Linked DNA regions of Nitrosospira lacus. The protein of the gene in region 1 interacts with the protein of each later gene in a pairwise test. Links are inferred from orthologs where the notes say so. Each region holds a gene or a part of one and is shown in the gene's direction. Other genes may lie near its edges.

Region 1 (6,540 bases):
GTATAGCCAGTATATAATGGGTGCCTCTATAAATTCAAAGTTAGGGTTAGGCACAGCCTCATAATTACGACAATGGATGACACGAAAACTGACGCGGGAGCGACCGGGATTGATGTTTGCGTACAACATGCGCGAGAGATGCTGGCTTCCCAGCTTGCGAAAATCAAGGACAAGGGATACGACTTTGCGCCTCAGTTCAGGCAAATGACAATTCAATTGTACTTGGCCGGTATCATGTGGCGCTGCAGTGAGAGTCTCAGCTTGTCAACCAGCGCCCGTGATCATGGGTTTGCGGCGCTTCAGGCGATGCTCATCAGCGATGGCATGACTAAAAAGCAGGCTCAACAACGAATTGCATTTCTGAATAATATGTCTCGAGTGGAAGACGGTGGCGATACACTGGCTATCACGATTGGTTATGAAGCGGTACCGGATGACAATAGCCTGGCCATGATCTTTGATGAGTATCAAAATGAGGTACGGGTTTCGGGGGCGTTCTGGCGCTTTTACGAGCGTGGTAAAAAAATCATGTTTATCGGTGGTGCGGTAGCAGCCTTTGTAACGATTTGGGCAGTCACGATTTTCCTTCCAAAAACCGAGGGAATCGATGTGCTGGCAGCGGGACTCCTGGCAGCTGCCTTGGTTGTACTTCCAACATTCTTGATCGGGTTATGGATTTACCGCATGAAGATCAAAAAACCACCCCTGCCAACTTCACCTCCGGAGTGATCGCAGCCCGGTACACTCGATCGGGAGTTTGGGTTTCTTCGAGTCCGGCAGCCGGGTCAGGCTGCTGTCTGCAAGCGTATTCCTGAACGCATTCTCGCGATAAATCTGCATGAAACGTGAAAGCCACACCCGGACAACGTATAATTGCCTGTCCATATAGCCCGCGATATTGTCGATACGACCCATAATGAGTGCCACAATCATGGATGGCAATGCGTTAGCAAGGGAAGTGCGAGCCGAATGGAAGGTTCGCGCCGAGCGCTTAACGGAAAATGGCGTGCAGCCAGGATTGGCTGTGGTCATTGTCGGTGACAATCCAGCCTCAAGCATATATGTGCGAAACAAGGCCAAGGCTTGCGGCGATACTGGAATTTATTCGGAAATACATGCGTTCCCGGAGAAGGCCAGCCAGGACGAGGTGATACAGCGCATCCAGGAATTGAACAGAAACCCCAGAATCCACGGTATTCTGGTGCAATTGCCGCTACCCCGGCATTTTGAAAGCGGCAAGATCATTGCATCCATCGCGGTGGAAAAAGACGCGGACGGCTTCCATCTATACAATGTCGGTGCGCTGGTTACCGGCAATACGGTTTTCCCGCCCTGCACCCCTTATGGCGTAATGAAAATGCTGGAAAAATGCGGTATTCCGGTTGAGGGCAAGCACGCAGTGGTGGTGGGCCGCAGCAACATCGTAGGTAAGCCGATGGCGTTCATGCTGTTGCAGCACGGAGCCACCGTCACAATCTGCACGTCGAAGACGCTTGAGTTGGCCGAACATACAAAACGAGCTGACATCCTGGTGGTGGCCGTTGGAAAGCCGCGCATGATCACGGCCGATATGGTGAAGCCCGGTGCAACGGTAATAGATGTCGGCATCAATCGCTTGCCTGACGGGAAGATTGCGGGGGATGTGGATTTTGAAATGGTCAAGGAGAAAGCGGGTCACATTACGCCGGTGCCGGGTGGGGTGGGACCCATGACCATCACCATGTTGCTGTGTAATACCATAGAGGCTGCGGAACGCGCTCAAACCGCTCAGGCAAGGGTATAGCCGCAGCGTAACATCGGCAGCCCCTCATCATATGCGAGACAAAATATGGAACCTATCCCGGACATAGATCCAACTGAAACAAAGGAATGGCTCGATGCGCTGGAGTCCGTACTCACACACGAGGGGACCGAACGAGCGCATTATCTGCTGGAAAGGCTGGTGGAGAAAGCGCGCCGTTCCGGCGCATATCTCCCTTATAGTGCCACCACTGCCTATATCAATACGATTCCTCCCGGCAAGGAGGATCACTCACCCGGTAACCATGCGCTGGAGCACCGTATCCGTTCCTACGTTCGCTGGAACTCCATGGCAATGGTGTTGCGCGCCAATAAGAATTCCAATGTTGGCGGCCATATTGCCAGCTTTGCATCCGCCGCGACACTCTACGATGTGGGCTACAATCACTTCTGGCATGCCCGCTCCAAGGATCATGGCGGTGACCTGATATTCGCCCAGGGACATTCCTCCCCTGGTCTTTACGCCTATGCTTTCCTGCTGGAGGAATTGTCACAGGAACAACTCGATAATTTCCGCCAGGAGGTTGACGGGAAGGGCATATCCTCTTATCCGCATCCGTGGCTGATGCCCGATTTCTGGCAGTTTCCGACAGTATCAATGGGGCTGGGGCCATTGATGGCAATCTATCAGGCGCGTTTCATGAAATATCTGGATAGCCGTGGGCTGGTTCAGACCAAGGGGCGCAAGGTCTGGGCTTTCCTGGGTGACGGAGAAATGGACGAACCGGAATCCCTCGGCGCAATTTCGCTGGCCTCACGTGAGAATCTGGACAACCTGATTTTTGTAGTTAATTGTAACCTTCAACGCCTTGATGGCCCGGTGCGTGGCAATGGCAAGATTATCCAGGAGTTGGAGGCCGCTTTTCGCGGTTCCGGCTGGAACGTCATCAAGGTAATTTGGGGCTCCTACTGGGATTCTTTGTTAGCCAAGGATACTAAGGGCTTGCTGCAGCAACGCATGATGGAATGCGTGGATGGCGAATACCAGACTTTCAAGTCCAGAGACGGTGCCTACGTGCGCGAACATTTCTTTGGCAAATATCCGGAACTGCTGGAGATGGTCGCCAACATGTCGGACGACGATATCTGGCGTTTGAACCGCGGAGGTCACGATCCACATAAGGTCTATGCCGCTTACGCCGCCGCAGCCAGGCATACCGGGCAGCCGACCGTGATACTTGCCAAAACCATCAAGGGTTATGGCATGGGTGAAGCGGGCGAAGCGCAGAACATTACCCATCAGCAGAAAAAAATGGGCACGACGTCGCTGAAAGCATTTCGTGATCGTTTCGGGCTGCCCATTGCGGATGACAGGATAGACGACGTACCGTATCTGAAATTTGACAAAGATTCGCCCGAGTTTGTTTATATGCGGCAGCAGCGGCAGGCGCTGGGCGGATTCATCCATCGCCGCCAGCGCAAGGCCGAGGCACTGTCGATACCACCGTTATCCGCGTTCGATACATTGCTCAAGGCAAGCGGCGAAGGACGGGAGTCCTCCACGACCATGGCATTTGTGCGCATCCTGAATATTCTCGTGAAAGACAAGGCTATAGGCAAGCATGTAGTACCGATCGTTGCGGATGAGTCGCGCACTTTCGGCATGGAAGGCATGTTCCGGCAGTTGGGCATCTGGTCGTCAACGGGACAGCTCTATACGCCGCAGGATGCCGACCAGCTGATGTATTACAAGGAAGACAAGAGCGGGCAGATTCTGCAGGAGGGGATCAACGAAGCAGGCGCCATGTCATCATGGATGGCTGTCGCAACCGCCTACAGCACTCATGGTGTGCAGATGATCCCGTTTTATATCTTCTACTCCATGTTCGGCTTTCAGCGCATCGGTGACTTGGCTTGGGCAGCGGGAGATATGCGCTGCCGTGGATTCTTGCTGGGAGGTACGGCCGGACGCACGACACTGAATGGAGAGGGGCTGCAACACGAAGACGGCCATAGCCATCTGTCCGCCTCGACCATTCCCAATTGTGTATCCTACGATCCCACATTTGCGTACGAGCTTGCGGTTATTATTCAGGACGGGTTGCGCCGAATGTATGACGTGCAGGAAGACGTCTATTATTATATTACCGTAATGAACGAAAATTACCCGCATCCGGAAATGCCCGCGAATGCGGAACAAGGTATATTGAAAGGCATGTACTTGTTTCGGGCAGGGAAACGGACAGAAGGAGAATATTCCGGGCTGCAGGTTCAATTGCTTGGATCCGGCACTATCCTGCGTGAGGTTATCGCGGCGGCAGAAATACTGGAAAAAGAATATGGCATCGCCGCCGACATATGGAGTGTCACCAGCTTTAACGAATTGAGGCGTGAAGCGCTGGATGTGACACGCTGGAACATGCTGCATCCCGCCGAACCGGCAAAACTATCCTATGTAGCGTCATGTTTCAAAGATCACGAGGGACCTGTGGTGGCGGCCACTGACTATATGAAGATATTCGCCGATCAGATACGTGAGTTTGTGCCGGGGCGTTACAAGGTGTTGGGTACGGATGGTTTTGGCCGTTCCGATACACGCGAGAAGCTGCGCCGGTTCTTTGAAGTGGATCGCCATTACGTCACCGTGGCCGCGCTCAAGGCATTGGCCGAGGAAGGCAAGATACCGGTGGAAAAGGTGGTGCACGCGATAAGCAAGTTCGGCATAGATCCGGACAAACCAAATCCAGTGACTGTATGAGAGAGCGGACGCGTGAGTGGATGCCTGTCTGCAAGACGCGTAGAGGTGCATACCCCGGTCGTGGTTTATTATCGGTGCGGGTCACGAAACTGCCGGATTTCGCGCCGCCAGCCCTTATTTCCAGATCGGGATTAATGTAGACACGAAGGAAAGAAGCGTGGCAGAGACTAAACAAGTATTGATTCCGGACATCGGCGACTTTAAAGACGTTCCGGTGATAGAAGTGCTGGTGAAGGCGGGCGATTCCATCAAGGTGGAGGATCCGCTGATCGTGTTGGAATCGGATAAGGCGACAATAGAAGTGCCTTCCCCTTTTGAGGGTGTAATTGGAGACGTACTTGTAAAAGTAGGTGACAAGGTATCTGAAGGTACGCCTATTTTAGCGATGCAAGTCGTTGAAACGGACAATTCGGTGAAAATCTCTCAAGCCGCCCTGTCAACAGGCTTGGCTTCACGGCAGGCTCCTAAGTCGTCACCTCCTTCTGCATCTGCCCAACCCGCCGATTTTTTGGAAAGATCGGAGGCGGAAGCTTCCCCATCAGCCTCGGCGCAGATTCCAACTCCGCAGCCAATCGGTCAATCCATATCTCCACCAATAGACGAAGCTGCTTTCGCGAAGGCCCATGCGAGCCCCTCGGTGCGGCGATTTGCGCGCGAACTGGGCGTGAGTCTTGGGTTGGTGAGCGGCAGCGGCCCTAAACAGCGCATACTCAGGGAAGATGTACAGGGCTACGTCAAAGCCGAATTATCAAAACCACGTGGCGGCAATGGCGCGGGACTCAATTTGCTGCCTTGGCCGCAAGTAAATTTTGCAAAATTCGGCCCGGTGGAGTTGAAGCCACTGTCGCGTATCAAAAAAATCTCCGGAACGAATCTGCACCGTAACTGGGTAATGATTCCCCATGTGACGCAATTCGACGAAGCCGATATCACAGAACTGGAAGCCCTGCGCAAGGAGTCCAATGAGGCATCAAAAAAAGATGGCGTGAAAGTCACGATACTCGCCTTCTTGATGCGTGCGTCGATAGCGGCATTAAAAAAATTTCCAGAGTTCAACGCCTCGCTTGATGGTGCGTCGTTTGACAGTGCAGGCGGTGCAGTGAATCTGGTGATAAAGCACTATTACCACCTTGGTTTTGCGGCGGATACGCCAAATGGACTGGTGGTGCCCGTCATACGTGATGTCGATCAAAAAGGCGTGATAGACATCGGCAGAGAGATGGCCAATCTCGCGGTGCTGGCTCGCGAGGGTAAGCTGAAACCCGTTGAAATGCAGGGTGCAAGCTTTACCATCTCCAGTCTGGGAGGGATCGGAGGCACCGCATTCACGCCAATTATCAATGCACCTGAGGTGGCGATTCTCGGCGTATCCCGTGCCAGCATAAAACCTGTTTATCGGGATGGCCAGTTTGTTCCTCGTCTAATGCTGCCGCTATCCCTGTCCTATGATCATCGCGTAATCGATGGGGCAACCGCCGCGCGCTTTACTTCACATCTGGTCGAGGTCCTCGCCGATATGCGCCGGGTATTATTATGAGAAAAGGCTCGCCGCAAGAAATCTCAACCCACATACCGCTAAACCAGGAATGAGCGATCAATTGCCGGATTCAGGTTTAAAGGGAACCGTTTCCGCACTCTGGCATTCCGAGTCTGTTCAGGCAATAGAATCCGGGGTTCCGCTCGTTGGTATTTTTGGTGGCACCTTCGATCCCATTCATAATGGCCACCTGCGTGTGGCTGAAGAAATTGCCGAAACCATTGGCCTGAGAGAACTGCGCTTTGTCCCCGCCGGCATTCCGCGGTTGCGCCATGCTCCCGCTGCATCGCTTCAGCACCGCGCGGCGATCGTGGGTCTAGCGATTCGGGGCAATTCCAGATTTGTCCTGGACGAGCGCGAAGTCCGCCGTCATGGAGTGAGTTATAGCGTGGAGTCGCTGCGCGAACTTAGACGGGAGATGGGAGAGTGCGTCATACTATGTTTCATCATAGGGGCGGATGCGTTCATGAAACTTGCCGACTGGCATAGCTGGCGTGAATTATTC
Region 2 (4,676 bases), 1.1 Mb from region 1 along the record:
CAAGATTGTGAAGCGCGGTATCGTAGCCGATTTACAGACGGAATCCGCGCTGGCCGGGCGATACTATGATAACTTTATGCTGGCGCCGGGCAATCCCGTGGAGCCTGTCGCAATGGCGCTCGCAAAAGAAGCCAGGGTGGAAGCACTGGAGCGCGTGGACAACCGTATCCGGGGCGCGCAGCGCTACGATGCAGTGCTGGAGAAAATCGCGGGAGGCCATCAATATCTTTATGACCATAGAGATAGGGTCGGCCAGGATGATTTCGGCCGGCAGTTCAAGCCAGCTGTTGACGAGCTTCGCACCGCTTACCGGAGCTTGCTTGACGTTTCGCGGTAAAAAAGAGGGAAGGGCAGGCATGGAAAAATTGACGCCGGACGATGCTTTTGAGTTGGGCAACTTGTTTCGAGACGCTGCAATCGAGCTCGGAAACTGGCGCATCAAAAATCGGGCCAGCTTGAGCCAAAGCCAATGGGTCGAGCTCGATGAACGCGAAATCAGGCTTTTGAATGATGCGTCCGGGATATATACCAACGCGATAGGGTTGGTCCTGGCCGAGAGCCAGGCCCCGCTTGCTCGCCTGCAGTCCAGTGTAAAAAACGCAAAATCAGCCATTCGGCGCATCGTCATCTTCAAGCAAGCGCTTGATCTCGCGTCCGCGCTGATCCTCTTCGCCGGCGCCGTGATATCCGGCAATGTTGCGGGAATTCCCGCCGCGGTCGTCGCGCTGGAAGACGCCGCCGCAGCTATCGTTGAATCCTCTGATTCGGAATCATGATAATCCTAAATGCGGTAGCTGACCGCAATTTGACCCTCACCTGTTGGATGAGTCTGCTACCGGGCGGATTGCACGGTTCTTGCGGTACATGGCTGCGTTATAATGCCTTGAAATGGGGTGCCCTGGAGCGTCGCGTGAGGGGTCCGCGAAGCGGCGATCGGTCAGCGCAGAGGATGGCCGAGACCGCGCTCATGTTCCATGCATGCGGCGCCCCCATTCCGCTGCGGGGTCGCGCCTTTCTGCGGGAAGCACTGCTCCGCCCTGCGTTGCGGACGCACCATTCCGCGTCGTCGTACCTGACCCTGCACCCCGGAAACTGCACACTCCACCTCGTCCAACTACCGGATTTAGGATAATCTGAGATTGGCGACGTCATGATCCTCGCGATGACGCTCCGGCTTCTTGCTCGTTCACCAGCATGTCTTCATTACTGATTCCGGTGCCGCAATGCCGCAAATTGCGCATCCACCCATGAATAAAGGATTGATCATCATTGCCGCCGCATTTGTCATCGCCGTTACGGTGCTGGCGGGATGGTCTCTCGTGCGCCAGCAGGATAATCCAAATACATTGGAGCTTTTCGGCAATGTTGACATTCGCCAGGTTTCGCTGGCTTTCAATGGCAGTGAACGGGTTGCTGAAATGCGCGTGCAGGAAGGCGACCGGGTCGAGGCAGGACAAGTGCTGGCGACGCTCGATACACGTACCCTGGCACTACAAATCGCGCAGGCCCAGGCGCAGATTGATGTGCAGGAGCAGGTTTTGTTGCGGCTGAAGAACGGCACGCGCCCCGAAGAGGTGGATCAGGCCAGAGCTGACGTCGCTTCCGCCCAGGCTGACGCGGATCTTGCTGCGCAACAGCTTAAGCGCCTGCTGGATGTGGAAAAAACCGCTGATAAGGCGATCAGCCAACAGGATCTGGACAGTGCGCGCTCACGCCGCCAAGTCGCAGAGGCACAGCTTAAAAATCGTAAAAAAGCGCTGAGACTGGCGGTGATCGGTCCGCGGGAGGAAGACATCGCGCAGGCCGAGGCGCAACTGGATGTTTCCAAAGCTGAGCTGGCTTTGCTCAGGCACCAGATCAGCCTGGCCGAGTTGAAGGCGCCCATGAATGCCATTGTGCGCTCACGCCTGCTGGAGCCGGGAGATATGGCTTCGCCGCAACGGCCGGTCTATGCGCTGGCTATTACCGATCCGAAATGGGTCCGCGCGTATGTCACCGAAGTCGATCTGGGACGGATCAAGCCGGGCATGAGCGCACGCGTGACGACTGACAGCCATCCGGATCAGCCCATTCGGGGCCATGTCGGCTACATTTCTTCGGTGGCGGAGTTCACCCCGAAAATAGTGCAGACGGAAGAACTGCGTACCAGCCTGGTCTATGAAGTCCGTATCTTCGTTGACGATGCGGAAGATCGTCTGCGCCTGGGCATGCCCGCCACCGTTCGCATATCCCTGGATAATCATCGTGACGCCCCCGGGGCGGCACAGTGACGCATCCATCTGCGGCGGCACTGACCGCGCATGTCCTCCATAAGCGATTTCTGATCAAGGAATCCGGCCAGACGATTCACGCAGTCGCCGACATCACGCTGGCCATACAGGCAGGCACGCTTACAGCGCTGGTGGGTCCCGATGGCGCGGGTAAAACCACTTTGTTGCGGATGATGGCCGGATTGATGAAACCTGATGAAGGGCAACTTCACGTGTTGGGTATTGATGTCGCGGCCAACCCGCAGGCGATTCAGGATCGCATCAGTTATATGCCGCAGCGCTTCGGCCTGTATGAAGACCTCAGCGTGCAGGAGAATCTCGATCTCTACGCCGATCTGCATGGCGTGCCACAAGCCATGCGCCTGAAACGCTACGCACGGCTGCTGGAAATGACCAATCTGGCGCGCTTCACCGCGCGTCTTGCGGGCCAGCTGTCCGGGGGGATGAAGCAAAAATTGGGGCTGGCCTGCACATTGGTGCGTTTGCCGGAGCTCCTGCTACTGGATGAGCCAACGGTGGGCGTGGACCCGCTGTCACGCCGGGAGTTATGGGAAATCGTTCAGCAAATGATTGACGACGAGCAACTGACTGTCCTGGTCAGTACCGCCTACCTTGATGAAGCGGAACGCTGCGCCCGAGTATTCGTGTTGCATGAAGGCAAACTCGTGGCTCAGGGAAGCCCGGCGGAAATCCGCCATCATGCCCGCAGCCTATGTTTTATCGTCACGCCGCCGCAAGGTCAGCCACCGCGTTTTTTGCAGACACGCTTGCTGGACAATACTGAAAACATCATTGATGCAGTTCCGCAGGGGGGAGCCGTACGTTTCATTCGGCGCCCAGGGGGCGATCAGCGGCATCTTGATGCCTTGCTTGGCGGGGCTCCGGTTACGGCCGTCGAGGAACGCCTGGAAGACGGGTTTATGATGCTGCTGCACAAACAGTACGTTGCTGAGCCGAGGGAGACTATTGCGCTGAAGGCTGCCGTGCGGCTGAAAGCGGTTGAAGTCGAAAGCCTGGACAAAGGTAAAGATCATGCCGGTGATGTGATTATCGAGGTGCGCGACCTGGTGCGCAGGTTTGGTGATTTTACCGCGGTGGACAATATCTCGTTTTCGATCCGGCGCGGGGAGATCTTCGGTGTGCTGGGGCCGAATGGTGCGGGCAAGACGACGACCTTTCGCATGCTTTGCGGCCTTTTGCCGGCCAGCAGCGGTTTCCTTCGGGTGGCCGGCGTCGATCTGCGGCATGCGCGTGCGATCGCGCGTCGCAAGATCGGCTACGTATCGCAGAAATTTGCGCTCTATGGTGATCTTAGCGTGATGGAAAACCTGGAGTTCTTCGGCAGTGCCTATGGTTTGAGCGGAGAGCGCTTGCGCGAGCGTATCGCCGTTGTCATGCGACAGTTTGACTTGCAGGATAAAGAAAAGTCACCCAGCGGGCAGTTGCCCGGTGGTTATAAGCAGCGCCTCGCGATGGCAGTGGGGTTGCTGCATGAACCTGATATTCTGTTCCTGGACGAACCTACCAGTGGAACCGATCCGCAGAGGCGCCGCGAATTCTGGCGGCGCATTACCGCGTTATCAGAGGTAGGAACAACTATCATCATTACGACGCATTTCATGGAAGAAGCCGAGTATTGCGACCGTATCGTTATCCAGGATGCCGGGAAGCTGCTGGCACTCGGCACACCGCAGGAGGTCCGGACGCAAGCGGGCGGAAAAGACAGCCGGTTGAACATGGAAGAGGCGTTTATCAGCATCGTCGAGCAAGGCCGCCAGAGAGACAACGAAACCGCCGCAATGGAAATCAGGCCATGAGCGAAAAAACGGGAGCAGGCCAGTCAGACAAGAAAGGCGGCAAGGGATACAAAGGTTTCTGGCTGCGCCTGATCTCATTGACCCGCAAGGAAATCCGCCAGTTGCTGCGTGACAGGAGCAATCTTGCCATTGGTATCGGCCTGCCGATGGTATTGATCCTGATTTTCGGCTATGGCCTCTCGCTCGATGTCAAGAATGCGCCCATAGCGGTGGTGCTGGAAGATCCTTCGCCCTTGGCGGCCGATGTGATCGCGGGCCTCGAGCTTTCGGCGTATATCTCTCCTGTGATAGTCACTTCGATGCGCGAGGCCGAGCGCCTGATGCTGGCACGCGAGATAGATGGCATCGTGCGGATACCCAGTGATTTTTCCCGCCGCCTGACAGCGGGCAATGCACAGGTGCAACTTCTGGTGCATGGTTCCGAGGCCAGCCGCGCCCTCATTATCCGCAGCTATGTCAGCGGCGCCGTGGGTCAGTGGATGCAGCGTCAGTCAGACCGCGGAGCGGTGGCGGACACTGTCGGCCCAGGTATGGTTACGGTGATTGAACGCATGTGGTTCAACGCCGCCAATACCAGTACCTGGTATCT

The links. The genes of interacting proteins can lie anywhere in the genome.
Region 2: the proteins of aceE (region 1) and EBAPG3_RS08915 interact in binary tests that used the Escherichia coli proteins (3 or more experiments, as listed by UniProt). The link is inferred for Nitrosospira lacus from one-to-one orthologs.

The regions. Positions count from the first base shown.
Region 1 is NZ_CP021106.3:867,137-873,676, forward strand. The notes cover bases 1,515-4,698. They hold aceE (pyruvate dehydrogenase (acetyl-transferring), homodimeric type), read left to right. Parts: upstream 1,515-1,828; coding sequence 1,829-4,498; downstream 4,499-4,698. Other genes in these bases: folD (bifunctional methylenetetrahydrofolate dehydrogenase/methenyltetrahydrofolate cyclohydrolase FolD), read left to right, coding at 1,515-1,783; aceF (dihydrolipoyllysine-residue acetyltransferase), read left to right, coding at 4,656-4,698. Also shown: EBAPG3_RS03890 (hypothetical protein), read left to right, coding at 139-729; EBAPG3_RS03895 (hypothetical protein), read right to left, coding at 715-933; more of folD, read left to right, coding at 917-1,514; more of aceF, read left to right, coding at 4,699-6,035; nadD (nicotinate-nucleotide adenylyltransferase), read left to right, coding at 6,085-6,540. UniProt on the Escherichia coli protein: Component of the pyruvate dehydrogenase (PDH) complex, that catalyzes the overall conversion of pyruvate to acetyl-CoA and CO(2).
Region 2 is NZ_CP021106.3:1,986,480-1,991,155, forward strand. Bases 1,678-4,676 are described here. They hold EBAPG3_RS08915 (ATP-binding cassette domain-containing protein), read left to right. Parts: upstream 1,678-2,266; coding sequence 2,267-4,087; downstream 4,088-4,676. Other genes in these bases: EBAPG3_RS08910 (HlyD family secretion protein), read left to right, coding at 1,678-2,270; EBAPG3_RS08920 (ABC transporter permease), read left to right, coding at 4,084-4,676. Outside these bases: EBAPG3_RS08895 (hypothetical protein), read left to right, coding at 1-337; EBAPG3_RS08900 (hypothetical protein), read left to right, coding at 357-776; more of EBAPG3_RS08910, read left to right, coding at 1,224-1,677. UniProt on the Escherichia coli protein: Part of the ABC transporter complex YbhFSR that could be involved in efflux of cefoperazone. Probably responsible for energy coupling to the transport system.